Regions from separate parts of the Paenibacillus sp. FSL R5-0908 genome, predicted to be linked through region 2. Evidence: predicted binding sites of a transcription regulator. Region 2 holds the regulator's gene; each other region holds the start of a gene.
What was found. The regulator Rex, encoded in region 2, represses fermentation and respiration genes when NADH is low (regulators of the CRP and FNR family bind a similar motif). The targets are predictions, from matches to a motif close to TTGTGAAATATTTCACAA.
Positions count from the first base shown of each region.

Region 1: a site for Rex is predicted at 2,753-2,770, ahead of MKZ09_RS32300 (formate/nitrite transporter family protein). Genes of this name have one in related genera too.
Region 3: a site for Rex is predicted at 2,667-2,684, ahead of MKZ09_RS13160 (DUF1641 domain-containing protein). Genes of this name have one in related genera too.

Region 1 is NZ_JBBOUV010000001.1:7,050,056-7,055,346, reverse strand. It holds gene MKZ09_RS32310 (formate--tetrahydrofolate ligase) at 1-95, shown strand, start outside; gene MKZ09_RS32305 (FAD-dependent oxidoreductase) at 429-1,793, shown strand; gene MKZ09_RS32300 (formate/nitrite transporter family protein) at 2,874-3,701, shown strand; gene MKZ09_RS32295 (MFS transporter) at 4,162-5,291, shown strand, end outside.
Region 2 is NZ_JBBOUV010000001.1:5,073,419-5,078,709, forward strand. It holds gene MKZ09_RS23075 (hypothetical protein) at 1-525, opposite strand, end outside; gene MKZ09_RS23080 (cell wall elongation regulator TseB-like domain-containing protein) at 936-1,454, opposite strand; gene MKZ09_RS23085 (amidohydrolase) at 1,627-2,928, opposite strand; gene MKZ09_RS23090 (redox-sensing transcriptional repressor Rex) at 2,915-3,568, opposite strand; gene dinG (ATP-dependent DNA helicase DinG) at 3,699-5,291, opposite strand, start outside.
Region 3 is NZ_JBBOUV010000001.1:2,975,457-2,980,747, reverse strand. It holds gene MKZ09_RS13170 (SGNH/GDSL hydrolase family protein) at 81-707, opposite strand; gene MKZ09_RS13165 (NAD(P)/FAD-dependent oxidoreductase) at 872-2,050, opposite strand; gene MKZ09_RS13160 (DUF1641 domain-containing protein) at 2,091-2,534, opposite strand; gene MKZ09_RS13155 (DUF2785 domain-containing protein) at 2,735-3,577, opposite strand; gene MKZ09_RS13150 (nitroreductase family protein) at 3,799-4,416, shown strand; gene MKZ09_RS13145 (hypothetical protein) at 4,529-5,149, opposite strand; gene MKZ09_RS13140 (EFR1 family ferrodoxin) at 5,153-5,291, opposite strand, start outside.

The DNA of each region.
Region 1 (5,291 bases), 2.0 Mb from region 2:
CAGGCAATATCGTTACGATGCCAGGTCTGCCAGCTAAGCCAGCTGCTGAGGGAATATGGATGGACGAGGACGGCGAGATTCACGGTCTGGTGTAAAGTGTTTTTATAAAAGGCTTCTCCTTATTGAATTAGAGGGGGAAGCCTTTTTTATGTTTCCTTTGAATTCCTGCAAATGCGGATCATAATGTACCTCCCACGTGGCAAAGCTAACGGAGTCGCATTCGGCAGCAGTGGCGGAAAAAAACTTAAAATTGTGAACAATATGAGGATATAGGTAAAAAAGACTTGTAATGTGATAAATATCACAATATAATCAGTTTATAAAGTGAAATTAATCACAACCAACCCATTGTTGATCAGATTCCATCATTGATCGGTCATGCAAGTCAAATATATAACCCGATTGTCCATTTGAAGGAGGAAGAAATAATGAAAGTAGCTGTCATTGGATGTACCCATGCCGGAACCGCCGCAATTGTGAATACTGCTCAGCTTTACCCGGATGCCGAGATTACTGTATATGAGCGTAATGATAATATTTCCTTCTTATCCTGTGGAATTGCCTTGTATGTAGGTGGAGTGGTTAAAGACCCAGAGGGGCTATTTTATTCTTCACCAGAAAAGCTTGCAGAGCTTGGCGTAAAGACCAATATGCGTCATGAAGTAACTGCAGTGGATACGAAGTCCAAAACATTACGTGGTCGCAATCTGGAGACAGGCCACGAGTTCGCTGACACCTACGATAAGCTGATTATGACTACAGGTTCATGGCCGATTGTGCCGAAGCTTGAAGGGTTTGAACTCGAGGGGATTTTACTTTCCAAGAACTATGATCATTCCAACACTATTATAGAAAAAGCTAAACAAGCGAATAAAATAACCGTCGTCGGTGCTGGATATATCGGCGTTGAACTGGTGGAAGCTTTTCAAATGAATGGTAAGCAAGTTACGCTAATTGATGGTGAAGATCGCATTCTGAGTAAATATCTGGACCAAGAATTTACTGCACCGATCGAACAATCTTTTCAGGATCATGGGATTAAATTGGCACTGAATGAGAAGGTCAGCTCTTTTGCAGGCAAAGACGGTAAGGTTACAAAGGTTATTACAAGCAAAGGTGAGCATGAGACAGATCTGGTCATTCTCTGCATTGGTTTCCGTCCTAATACTGAACTCTTAAAAGGTCAAGTCGATATGCTGCCTAATGGTGCCATTGTAGTCAATAACTATATGCAGACTAGCTGCCCGGATGTATATGCCGCTGGCGACAGCTGTGCGATTCATTACAACCCTACAGGCAAACACGCCTATATCCCACTGGCAACCAATGCTGTGCGGATGGGAACCTTAGTTGCACGCAACTTGGTAACAGAAACCATTCCTTATATGGGTACACAAGGGACTTCGGGCATTAAGATTTATGAAGACAATATCGCTGCAACAGGGCTTACTGAAGAAGGAGCTAAGGCTGAAGGAATGGACGTAGAAACCGCCATGATTATTGATAACTACCGTCCGGAATTTATGCCAACCTTTGAGCAGGTTCAGTTAAAAGTAGTGTTTGATCGCGCCACACGCCGTATTCTCGGGGCTCAAATTATGTCCAAGATGGATCTGACGCAATCGATCAACACAGTGTCTGTATGTATTCAAAATCAAATGACAATCGACCAACTAGCCTTTATCGATTTCTTCTTCCAACCGCATTACAATAAACCTTGGAACTTCCTGAATACAGTAGGTCTTCAAGCGCTGCCGACAACAGTACCAAGCAAAGAGGCTGTAACGGTTTAAAAAGAAACGATTGTTTCTGAGTGATTTATCGACGAAAAGACAACCTTATAAAGCTAGAAAAGCAGCGATTCTCCTGTAACGGGAGGATTGCTGCTTTTTTTGTTAGGTGCAGAATGATTAGCTGCTTGGGTAGATGCAATCCAATGGCTTCGGTGATGGTAGCAAGCCAAATGTGCTCGAAAGTTACGACTAGGGTCATCTGAGTCCGATCGTGCTGAGTCATCATCCCTCCGCAGAAGCTTTCGGACTCAGAAGGCGCTATTTAGCAATTAATCGCCGTTTGAGCGTGGTTTCGGACTCCAATGCAGCTATTACTTAGAATGAGGTGCATTGAGTGTGTTTTTCGTGCTAATAGCGACTATGGGGTCCGATAGCAAGCCAAATGTGCTCGAAAGTTACGTATAGGGTCATCTGAGTCCGATCGTGCCGAGTCATCATCCCTCCGCAAAAGCTTTCGGACTCAGAAGCCGCTAATTAGCAATAAATCGCCGTTTGAGTGTGATTTCAGACTCCAATGCAGCTATTACATAGAATGAGGTGCATTGAGTGTGTTTTTCGTGCTAATAGCGACTATGGGGTCCGATAGCAATCCAAATGTGCTCGAAAGTTAAGATTAGGGGCATCTGGGTCCGATGTCCAGGTGTGGGCCAAATATGCTCAAAAGCTACGATTAGAGTCATCCGAGTCCGATAGAATGCCGATAGTGAAGTATGACTATAGTGAAGTATGACTATAGTGAAGTATGACTATAGTGAAGTATGACTATAGTGAGGTATGATTTCAGTGAGGTATGACTCCAGTTAGGTATAGCTCCAGTGAGATATAGCTGCATATAGGGTCAACTGAGTCCGATAGCTGCTGCGTACGCCCAAATGTAATCCAACGAAACAAGATATGCTGGCTTAGTAGGTCAGTCGCAAACTTCTAATTGTGCACAGGCCGGAGTAAATTTGACATGTCAGTGAAAACTTTCACTTAGTTTTCTCAAAGTGATAATTATCACGTTAATGTGTTTTACGACACGCTACAATGGTCATAAAGGAACAAATTTGAAGTAAATAGATGAAGGGGATAGGAACCATGGCTTATAGCAAACCGCAGCAAATTGCCGAAGTAACTGTAGAGAACGGCATAAAAAAAGCTCATAATCCGCTAAGTACCGTACTTATTCTGGGCTTTTTGGGAGGAGCGTTTATTGCGCTCGGGTTTTTATTAGATATTCGCGTCATTGCTGGCGCACCACAGGAATGGGGTTCCATTGCTAACTTTATCGGAGCCGCAGTCTTCCCTGTTGGGCTGATCATGGTACTCCTTGCAGGTGGAGAACTGCTGACAGGAAATATGATGGCCGTGCCGCTCGCTTTTATGGCTAAGAAGATTTCTTTCTGGGAAGTTGTGAAGAATCTTTTGCTCATTACGATTAGTAATCTGGCAGGGGCATTATTTGTAGCTTATTTCTTCGGTCATGTGGTGGGTTTAACTTCAGAGGGTGTATATTTAGAAAAATTGGTGGATATGGCTGGTCATAAAATCGATGCAGAATTCTTTCCGGCATTTGTTTCGGGTATCGGCTGTAACTGGCTCGTTGCACTGGCCGTATGGCTCTCCTACGGAGCAGATAACTTCAGCGGCAAAATCCTTGGTATTTGGTTTCCAACGATGGCCTTTGTTGCGATCGGATTCCAGCACGTTGTAGCTAACATGTTCCTAATTCCAGCAGCTATTTTTGAAGGTTATTATTCATGGGGGCAATACTTCACTAACTTTGTTCCCGTCTGGCTCGGCAATCTAACGGGTGGAGCAATATTTGTCGCAGCTGCCTATTGGATGGCATACTTGCGTAAAGCACCTACGGCTATTCAATCCGTAGATAGCATGTCCGGCAGCAGTGTCAAAAAACACGCTTAAGCTCGTCTTATAGAGCACTCCATAGAACATTCAAGGTCTGCCTTATTGGTGGCGTTAATGTTTTAGGGGTGCTTTTTGTTATGTAGACACAAAAAAATCCGCCGTGATATATCCGCGCTCGGGGGAACGAAATCGGATCACGGCGAATTTTGAAGGGGGAGTGTTTCTAGGCTCTATTACCCCGTCTTTCGGATAGCGAATCAGTTTCTTCTTGTTTAGTTTGCTTTACGGACGACAGCCACGGCTTTAAAATAAGAATAGATATTAGAACTAGGGAGGACTGCGGACGTGAACCCCAAGGGAGACGGGATATTTCATGCGATATGTGCGTTTTATCCTCTAGATTTCATGCGTACTTTATCACGATAAAACGTCAATGTGTATGCTTGCTCATAGCCCTGTTTTGGGATGATACTGGATGAATTAATGACACATATATAACAGGGGATGTACACTACTTATGAAGTTTTTACAGGCATATCCAAAAGAAGTGAAAATATTTCTCATTGCCAGCCTAATTAACGCAACAGGTAGTGCGTTGATGTGGCCGCTCGTTACGATGTATGTATTTGATGAGCTTGGACGCAGCATGTCAGATGCTGGACTGGTGATTCTTATTCAATCGGTTGGTGGGATCGTGGGTCAACTACTCGGGGGCTCACTCTATCATAAGGTAGGCGTTAACCGGCTGATTGTCGGAGCGCTCGCCATGAATGCTTTGGCACTGTTCACCTTGCCGGCAGCTAGTAACAACTGGACGTTATTTATGGTAGCAATGGGACTGGTAGGATTATTTAATTCCTTATCATTACCTGCCATTCAGGCATTTATCGGCTTTCGTTTCACGAAGCAGCGTGGTGAGCTGTTTAATGTTATTTATGTCGCCAATAATATTGGTGTAGCACTGGGGACAGCATTAAGTGGTTTTTTGGCTGATATTTCCTATATGCTAAGCTTTGTGATGAATGGTGTAACCTCGGCGGTATTTGCGGGTTTCTTTTTTATATATCTGAAGAAAATCGGTGGAGAACCTGCGCATGAGGTAATGGGGCATCAGAAGAATGAACCAGAGAAACAATCCACGTGGAAGCTAATGGGGCATACTCGTATTTATCTTTATATGGGGATCGGTTCTTTGTTCCTGCTTCTCGGTAACTCTATCTGGAATACAGGGGTATCTCCGTTCATTATTTCAGAGGGCTGGCCTAAGAAAACTTATGGTTTTCTCTGGACACTGAACGGTATTTTGATTTTTGCAGCTCAGCCATTGGTAACAATGATTAAGCGCTGGTTCGCGTCTACCTCAACGGCGCAAATGACTGCAAGTGCCCTGTTTTATTTGGGTGGCTATGCGTTTCTTTTGTGGATGCCTAATTATCCTGGCTTAGTGCTCGGAATGGTGCTTGCTACACTGGGAGAAATGCTGATTTCTCCAGCGATGCCATCCTTTATCTCGGATCATGCGGGGCGCAGCGCACCATTTTATTTGGGACTAAGCGGAGGGATTGGTGCAGTCGGGAGAGTCATTGGCCCTTACTTCATGGGCAGACTGTATGATAGCGGTGGTTTGGCACCGACAGCCTGGCTGGC
Region 2 (5,291 bases):
CCCCAATGTCGCAGGTTTACGCGGCAAAATAATAAATTTGCTTTCTTTTCCATTACTCAAGCTTACATAGACATTATTGTCGTCAATTTCTGTTGAGGCTATCACATTTTTATATTGCGGATATTGCACTTTGAGTCCATCAAGTTCTGTGGGTATAAGTGTATATTTACGGCTCTCCATGGCTTCAGCTACAGAGAACATCGCTTTATCCCAGTATTCATCCAGCAGTTCACTGGAGTTCTGTTCTACATCAAGTTTTAGTGTACGTCCATCAATCATCGATTTTCCTTCTTGGGAGACGTACTGAACCAGTTCACGTAATTTCGTGCCTGGCTGGAGATCAAGTTTCAAAGTGACCTCATTGCGGTTAATACTGATATGAGAATTATTGACGCCCTCATATTGAGATACAATCTTCTGAAGTGGTTCCTGCATTGCAAACTGACGATACAAAAAGAAGCCACCAAACAATAGAGTAGCCGACAGTAGAGACGTTATCAGCACAGGTACAAGACGTAATTTCAAGAAACGTCCTCCTCTCAAAGATGACAAAATATAAAGCTCAGTATAATAATTTATAGCTACTTGAGAGCTCATCAGAGAGACTGAAGTCTCTTATTGCTGTTCTAATTACAAGTAGTAGTATATCACAGGTGTATATACTAATTTCAAAATAAATGTGAATATATTTAAAATTTAATTTTTTAAATATTTCCATCAATACCAAATATATTCCTCACTTTCGACAAAATCGGCCTTGATTTTTAATCAATCAGCCTATTTTTGTGTGTGAATTTAAGAGAATATTCGGTGATAACCACCCATTCAGTATATCACTTAGTATATCACTTTTGTACATCAAATAAATGTAAACAAGCGAACTTATACTAAGTTCGCTTGTTTACTATGCCACCCTTAATTTCCTTATGTTCAGCTTAACTTTTAGGTAAACTGTAACCTTCGCCCATTCGGGACCCATCCGAAAAGCGATAAAATTGATAATAATACCGACCGCTCTGTTTATAAAAAAGCTGCCAAGCATACTCTCCGTTATATACTCCCGGCAGCAAGCGTTCAATCGTTATGTCCGGAAGATCAGCTTTGATAATGCCGCGTATTTGGGCTTCCGAGGTTCCTTTACTTAGTTCCTCAGCAAACACTGCATCGTCGCCTTCAGCAAATTTTCCATCTACCGTAAAGCGGACCCAGGTCATAAGAGCAGTCCCGGCTTCATTTTTCCCTGTTAATACCCAGTACACTGCATTTTCATCCCAAACCGATTTTTGTGCTTTGGTTACCTCTGTTAGACCCGCTCTGGTTTTGGCAACATCCTTAGCGATATCACGCTCGTTCCATTGATCTTTCATAATATAGGCATAGAACTGGATAAGTCCAAACCCCAGGAGCAGAATCAGAACTGACCCCAGGAGGATCCATTTTTTCCTTTTCTTCAAGGTACAGCTCCCTTTCTAGTAATATATCTTTTTTGATTATATAACACACCCGCGTGTTTATCCAAAATTTCATAATTTTCTAGCTTTCCCAGCCTTAAAAATGCACAAAAGGCCGCAACTTTTGCTAAAAGCAAAAAGTCGCAGCCTATTATTTATTCGTTATTCTCCAGACTTAACGCTTCAATAAACCTTCGAAGGCTTCTTGCGCTTTACGCCGGATAGCTTCCTCATCCAGGGTTAAGCATTGTCCATGCTTGATGACCTGTTTACCATTCACCCACACATGCTCAACATCCTTAGCGCTAGCAGAGTAAACTGCATGAGACAACAGATCTGTGTGTGGCAGCAAATGCGGCTGATCGATATCAATAGCAATGAAATCAGCTTTCATCCCTACAGCAAGTCTGCCTACATTATTTAAAAAGATGGACTGCGCGCCATATTCTGTAGCCATACGCAGAGCCTCTGGAGCTGGAACAGCCGTTGGATCACCGCTGACACCCTTATGAATGAGAGCTGCAAGCCGCATCTCTTCAAACATATCCAAGTTATTGTTGCTTGCCGCGCCATCCGTGCCAAGAGACACCTTCACACCAGCTTTTAGAAGATCAGTAACCCGAGCCACTCCGCTAGCCAGCTTCAAATTACTGCCCGGATTATGAGATACACCCACATTATGGCGAGCCAAGATCTCAATCTCTTCATCATTTAAATGAACACCATGTGCAACTATCGAGGGACGTGTGAACATTCCAAGCTTCTCTAAGTGAGCTACAGGACGCAACCCGTAATCCGCCACATTTTGTTCCACTTCACGTTTCGTTTCGGACATATGCGTATGCATCGGTAAATCCAGATCATGCGCTGCCTGCACGAACTTAACCAGGAAGTCCGGAGGGCAAGTATAAGGGGCATGTGGCGAGATCATAGTAGTAATTCTACCGTCAGCCTTTCCATGCCAGTTACGGGCAAAAGAAATCGCTTCCGCAAGCTTGTGATTCTGTACATCCTCTGGACATAACCCTATCACACCACGCATCAATACGGAACGGATACCTGATAACTCAGCTACCTCGGCTACTCGGTCCATATGATCATACATATCGAGGAAGGTCGTAGTTCCACCCTTCAGCATTTCCAATACAGATAAGGAGGTTCCCCAGTATACATCATCACCGGTGAACTTTTCCTCCATCGGCCACATCTTCTCCTGAAGCCACACTTGTAGCGCTAAATCATCTCCATATCCACGCAGCAAAGACATCGCCGCATGACCATGTGTGTTTACAAGTCCAGGCATGAACAGCAGACGGCTGCCATCAACCACTTGCACTCCAGCTTCCATCTGAGGCTCTTCTTTTCCTATGTAAGTGATTAAATCATCTTCAATAGTCATATATCCACTCAGAACCGGCTCATCCGTTCCCGGAGTCAGAAAATACCCGCCCTTAATTATCGTTTTATTGTTGTTCATGTTCGCTTTCTTCCTTTCCATCCCGCAAGTAATAAGCAAGACTTTGCAGATCAGTTGTAAAATCAGCTGCATGCACCCGGATATTCGGTGGTGTCTTCAGAATCACAGGGGCAAAGTTCAAAATCGCTTCAATCCCAGAAGAAATGAGAATATCTGCTACATTTTGAGCTTCTGAATCAGGTACGGTAATAATGGCAATGCGAATACCTTGCTCACGAATCGTGCTGCCTAGTTCATCCATCGGTTGCACAGTAAGGGAGTTGATCTTACGTCCAACCTTAGGAGCGTACGAATCAAATATAGCCGTGATTTTCATAGTATCTTTAAGATATGCATTGTAATTAGACAAGGCATGTCCGAGATTACCTGCTCCAACTAAAGCTACATTAAGCTGTTGATCCAGCTTCAGGATATGACGGATTTTCTCAATAAGATACGTTACATCGTAGCCGATACCTTTTCTGCCGAAGTCACCAAAATATGCTAAATCCTTACGAATCTGTGCGGGATTAAGATCAAGCTTTTGTCCAAGTTCCTGAGAGGAAACTGTTAATATTTCGCGATTCTGGAGATCATTCAAAAAACGCAAGTACACAGGCAGTCTGCGAACAACGGCTTCTGATATTTTATCCGATTTCATATTTTTCCTCCTAAAAATAATAATGTTCTTGTGTAAATCCATATTCAAACGTCTACCTCTCCTTACTAAGGGCGGTACTGTAACAGACCGCCCTTAAGGATAAGGAGGAGCTAAACTGAAGACGAGCGTTTTAAGAAGCGCCGCCATCCTCTAGCCATTCCGCTATGCGGGGGACCATTTGATCAGTAAGCATATGCTCCATTTTGGGACCAGGCAATGAATAAAGGAAATACTTTCCGTAATGAGATTCAATAACCCTTGTATCATAAACAATAACTATTCCGCGATCCTGCGCCGTGCGAACCAGTCTTCCGAATCCCTGCTTAAAACGAATAACCGCTTGAGGAACAGATAATTTCATGAACGGATTCTTCTTCTGGGCCTGCAATAACTCCGACTTCGCTTCCGCCAACGGGTGATTCGGCGGTTGAAACGGAAGTCTCACGATGGCCAGGCAAGTCAGTGCTTCACCTGGAATATCTACACCTTCCCAGAAGCTGCTCGTCCCCAGCAGAACGGATGCTGCACTGTCCTGAAAGCGGCGGATCAGCTTACTCCGGCTGCCACCTTCCACGCCTTGACCAAGCACCGTAATCTCTTGTGAGGCCAAAGCCTCTTTAAGCGGATCATATACCTGACGCAGCATTTTATAAGAAGTAAACAGAACCAGCATCCGCCCACGTGTTGTTTTAGCAGCTTCCGATAATGACTGTACGAGTGTATCGACAAATCGAGCATCGCCCACACTGCCCTTCACACTAGGAAAATCACGCGGTATAACTAACAGTGCCTGCTCACGATACTTAAAGGGAGATGGAAGGAGTGAGGTCATTAGACGTCCCTCTTCCGCAGCTTCGTTAAGTCCGAGATTATCAATCATAAATTGAAAAGATTTATCTACAGACAGCGTCGCCGAGGTAAGCACGATGCTTTTTTTCTTATCGAAGAACAACTCTTTAAGCTGGCTGCTAACATCCACAGGGACGGCATACAGCTGTAGTGATTTGCTGCGGTAATTTCCATTTGCCTCCAGCCAATATACTACATTATCGTCATTCAGCCCCATAAAGAATCTTACTTGCTCACGAATGGAAGCCAAATCCTTAAATAAACCGCTAATATCAGTAACAAGACTGTCTGCTGAGGATTGGCTTTCCTGGTCACGCATCTCGTTAAGCATTTTATCACCCTTACGGATGATGTCGCTTAACGTCAGATTCATAGTGTTCTCTAGCGCAACTAATTCATCCCAATCCTTCGGCTTACGGGCGGGAAGCAACCGCATAACCAGTTGTCCCGCTTCCCCCGCCCCTGCATCACTGCGTTCCGGCAAAAGGCTGAACAGCTTGTCGCTGAGTGCATCCCAGGTTTCTTTGACGGTAAGCAGATCCGGGTAAATCCGATCGATGACTCCGCTCCATTCTGAAGCCTCTTCACTGCCTGACGACTGTAATATCTGGCGCAGAGCAGGAAGCTGTCCGTTTCGGCTATCTTTATACAGTCGCGATAACGTGTGTGCCACAGTGAAATGCTTCATATGCATGCCAAGATGTTTACCAGCCACATCTTCTAAATGATGTGCTTCATCAATGACAAGATGCTCGTAAGCCGGAAGCAGCTGGTGCCCAGCCTTAACATCTGCGAATAGCTTAGAGTGGTTTGTAATGACCACGTCAGCAATCCCAGCTTCATGCTTAGCCCTATGATAATAACATTTGCGGAA
Region 3 (5,291 bases), 2.1 Mb from region 2:
ACGACTTTACGAACACGCGATTAAAAAAAGACTACAACCTGCTTATTAAAGCGTGGTTCTAGTCTTAACATGGCAATTGATTAGATTGCTCCCATCGTTTTGAGCCAAGCATCCGCAATAAGTGCATGACCTGCAGGAGTAGGATGTACTCCATCATATGCCCAGTAAGCCGGTTCTGCTTTTACGGAAGCCGCTGCAAAAAGTCCATCTAGCTGAACCAGCGGCGCCCCATATTCACGTGCCAGCTCGCGGACAATATGAATTTTAGGATCAAGATCCTGACGCCAAGTTCTACGATCTTCCGGTACAGGCAAAACAAAAGGCTCTATAAGCACTAATTTAGCAGCTAAAGATTTCTGAGTGCGTTCGATCAGGTCCCGATACGAAGCTTCAAACTGCTCGGGAGTGGTTTCTTCACCAGAATCAAAACGCCGCCAAGTGTCGTTAATTCCAATATAAATAGACACCCACGTCGGCTTCAAATCCAGGCAATCCTTATCCCAACGTCCCTGCAAATCAACAATACGATTACCACCAATACCACGGTTAAAAAAAGTAAGATTCTTCTCTGGATATAAATGCCCCAGTCGAGCGGCGACCATCATTGCATAACCTACTCCAAGTGATGAAGCGTCTTCATGATTACGCCCCCAGTCTGTTATGCTGTCCCCTTGAAACAGAATGACATCGTTTTGTTGGAATATCATAAATGAAATCCTCCTCTAACTACCTCTGTTAATATAACCCAATCTATTATATCAAATACAATGAATACAGCCTACTGTGAAACATCAATAATGCAAACATTTCACTAAAAAAACAATAACAAAAACCCCGCTCAGATTTGAGCAGGGTTTAAGGTTAAACTATATTAGTACGCTAGGCTGAACAATCCTTTAATGTGGGACAAGTAACGGATATTACTTGCTTCCTTCATCAGAGTTGCAGGTAAGCCTTTTAATGGAGTAGAACTTGCACCAACGATGGCAACACCGTCTTTACGGCCTAAGCTAGCAAGTGTACCAGAGTTGATTGGACTAAAGCTTTCAAACGATTTATTTTTCAAGAAGGCATACAGATTGTATCCGATCAATTCACCCATTTGCCAAGCGATTTGAGCAGTTGGAGGGTAAGGACGTCCATCTTCTGCAAAGACCACCGCGCTGTCACCAGCAACGAATACATCTTTGTGGGAAGTGGATTGCAAGAATTCATTCACCGTTGCACGACCGCGGTTAACTTCAAGACCGGATTCGCCGATGAGTGGATTTCCTTGTACGCCACCAGTCCATACAAATGTGTTAGCAATAATTTTTTGACCGTCTTTCAAGTCAATCGCATTGCCTTCTACATTCGTAACAGGAAGACCTGTCAAGAATTGAACACCACGTTTTTCCAAGCTTGCTACAGCACGTTCGATCAATGCATCTGGCAATACTGGAAGGATTTTAGGACCTGCTTCAACGAGCATAAGCTTAATTTCTTTAGGATCAACGCCATATTTTTTAGTAAGTGTAGGCAATACATCCGCGATTTCACCAACAAGCTCAACACCTGTTAAGCCGCCGCCACCGATCAGGATGTTTGCATCTGCTTCATTTTTCGATTTCGCATATTCACGAATACGATCTTCAATATGTTGATGAATTTTGTTAGCATCTGCAGCTGATTTCAATACCATACTGTATTGTTCAAGCCCTGGAATGCCAAAATAAGCTGTAGTGCTGCCAAGACCTACAACAAGCGCATCATAAGTAAGTGTCACACCATCAGAAAGAACAATTTGTTTGTTCTCCACAGAAAATGAATTAACCTTCGCGATTTTCAGGTCAATATCTTTACCTGCGAAAAGCTTAGTTAGAGGCATAGCTACAGCACCCTCTGCAACACTACCTGCTGCAAGACGATGCAATTCTGTAATGATTTGGTGAGTAGGATACTGATTAACTACAGTAATTTTAGCTTCATCTTTTTTGAGATATTTGCGTACGGTTAAGGCGCTTAGTAGACCACCATAACCTGCTCCTAGAATGACAATATGTTTAGACATGATGTTTCCTCCGTCCCTTACGTATAAGATATGAAAATGATTATTTCTGCTTACTGCGTTCTCCAGCAACTTGAAGGTATGCATTTACGAAACGGAAAAGCTTTTGCGCTTGCGGATCTTTCAACAACTTCATAAGACCAAAAAGACCAATAACTTCGTTACTTTCATTCGCACGATCTTTTGCTTCGATCACTGTAGCTGCCATATTCTTCGCAGAATGCACTACAGGTTCAGCAAGTTCTTTAATTGCACTTACCGTATCACTTTTCAAGACATCATCCGCTGCGACAGTTTGCACAAAGTCATAGGACTTTGTAAGCACACCAACAAGCTCAGTTAATTTTGGCAGCTGTTCCACCAAGACTGTTAATGATTCCTGAACTTCTGGTTTCAAGAGCTGTTCTAGAACATCCATTTGTTCCTTGCTGACAGCTACCTTTGGTGATTCTTGTTCAGGTTGTGTTTGAGTGATTGATTCTGACATATCCAAATCTCCTCTGCAATAAGCTTTGCTGCTTAATAGTAATGAAAAACATAAGAACTTTTAACGCCATATTTCTATTATAGCACTTATCAAGTTATAAATGTCACAAAGTTTTTGAATTTCCATAAAATTTTGTGATTTTTATTACATTATAATGAATTATTTAAATTACTAGTGTTAATTAAAACCGTTTGAGTGAATTAATGTACAAATTCATTCAAATTCTTCTCAGTTTTCAACAAAACATCTACAATGTCCATATTCTTCTCTGTTAGAAGTAACCTGAAATAAAGAGAACGCAGGAAGTTCTTTGTATTTATTCGAGTAACGTACTGGCTGTGGCTTCTAGGCCAACTGCCACATTGCGCCAAGTCGAGAATCCAATCGGTTATAGACTGCTGTGGAAGTAAATGATGATCGATGATTGTCACTATAATAGTAGCAATTCTTTCATCTTCTTCCTCCCTGAATATGTATTGATCGTTATAAAGCATCTTTTGAATAACTGTCAGAACCTCTTCTCTAACCGCGGTATCACTCTCCGAGCATAAAACCAGCTCATCCAAGGCGTCTGCGCCATGGGCTGCTGCGTGTGCCCAGCCTTCTTTCTCCATATAACCTCTTAAGTCCCGTTCTTCCTCATAATAACGAATCAAACCCTGCTTCACCTTTATAAATTCAGTGCTATCCAATATAGCCTTTTCCCTATGCCGCTGGAGAATAAGAGCAACAACCAATACAGAAAATGTTCTTGTATACACCGTCAGATCTTCTTTATTCCCAATGTGATAAAACAGATGCTGCTCGTCAAGAAGTATCCACAGCAGTTCACGAATCTCAACATCATTAAACCAATGTTTCTCATTAATCCATTTGTAGAATGTGGAATAAATCAATTCATCACGCAGTACAGACTCGGGATCTCCTATATGCTCAAGCATCAACTTCACATAATCCTTTATGTCCTCTCCACTTCTAAGCTCGTAGTCATTCTCTTCGATTCTTTGCAAATCTATCATCAATTGTTCTCTACTATTAATCAATTTATCCACCCTTTCATCCACTGTGTTTCTACATATCCTAATATCCTAATTTATGTCCTATTTTTTGACAACAGGGTATTCAAGATTAACTTCTATAAATTTTATCATTGACGAATTTTATAGGCTGTGTTATTTTGAGTTAGTAACATTTAGTTAGTTCATTTATAAATATCAGGTGTTTATATTTTACAACCGAATACATATACAACGGAGGAATACTTATGAGCGCTTTTACAGACTTGATTCAGTCCCGCAGATCCGCAATGAATTTTGTGGAAGGAGTCATCATCCCTCAGAATGAATTAGAGGAAATGTTCTCTTACGCCAGATTGGCACCATCGGCCTATAATCTACAGCATACAAATTACAAAGTGATATCTAACGAGAGTTTAAAAGAAGAAATTCGCGAAGCGGCTTACGGCCAATATAAAATCCATACTGCTTCAGCAGTTATTGTAGTGCTAGGAGATAAGCATGCTTATAAGCAGGCTCCAGAAATCTATGGCGGGCTTAAAGCTTTAGGAGCGATGTCACAAGAGGAATATGATGAGCAGATAGAGATGATTAACAATGCTTACATTGATAAGGATGCTTTTCAAAGAGATGAAGCAATACGTAATGCCTCTCTCTCGGCCATGCACTTTATGCTGATCGCCAAAGATAAAGGCTGGGATACCTGCCCGATGATCGGCTTCGATGCTGATGCTATCCAATCCACCTTGAATCTGCCGGATCATATGGTACCTGTTATGCTGATCACGATCGGCAAAGACAAAAAACATAAAATCAGACCCCGCGGCTACCGTAAGCCAGTCAATGAATTCGTTGAATTCATCTGATAATAGATACAGCAAAACGTTCCATCCGAGGGAAGTGGCGGGTGGAACATTTTTTTTAATTGGAACTCATCATGAAGATAATGAACCGTGTGCCCGATATACAAGAGAGGCTCTACTTCGCATATTGCAAAATGGCAATCGCTGCTCGTTCCCGTCGTTCAGAGTCATCACAAATCAAAGCTTCTTTCAAAATATTAAGCGCCTTAGAGAGCGTCTCCTCATCCAATTCCAGCGGACTATTCACTTCTTGTACATTAGCAGCAACACCTGTAATCCACAAATCCAAGCGAGCGCTTGGTTTTGGACCCTTATATTGTACAACCGGTGCACTTTGATTAAATAACTCCCGCACATCTGTGTTTAGTTCAGAAATCAGCAGACTTTTCAACCACGTCACACCTCGCCGATGGCATGTACCTTCGTCAACATTATCAGTTAACGCGTTGTAAAAATAATCTCCGAGGTCCCCGAGATGTACCCAATCTCCATCGGCCACCAGCACATAATCTCCATCTTGCATCGTATGTACAAATAGCTGAAGGGCCTGCAGATGTTGCATAAGCTCCAACTCACTATGTTGGTATGTGCCAATCAATCGATCACGAAGTTCCTCTGTGCTTAGATTCTCCAGATCCCCTATTCCGGGGTAGCCGATACTCACATAATTATCCTCCAAAAATGTGCTGATCCGCTCAATCCCCAGTGGCTTCGATCCCATCCGAAACAGATTCATATGTCATTCCTCCAAATACTTAATAAAATGCTTGTAGTAGCCCTTGGATTTGGGAGTAACAAACCGTCCATCATTCGCAGAATCCTTCATTAGTTTATGAAGATTCGGACCTCCAGTATAGGGATCTACTACGCTAGCCTTC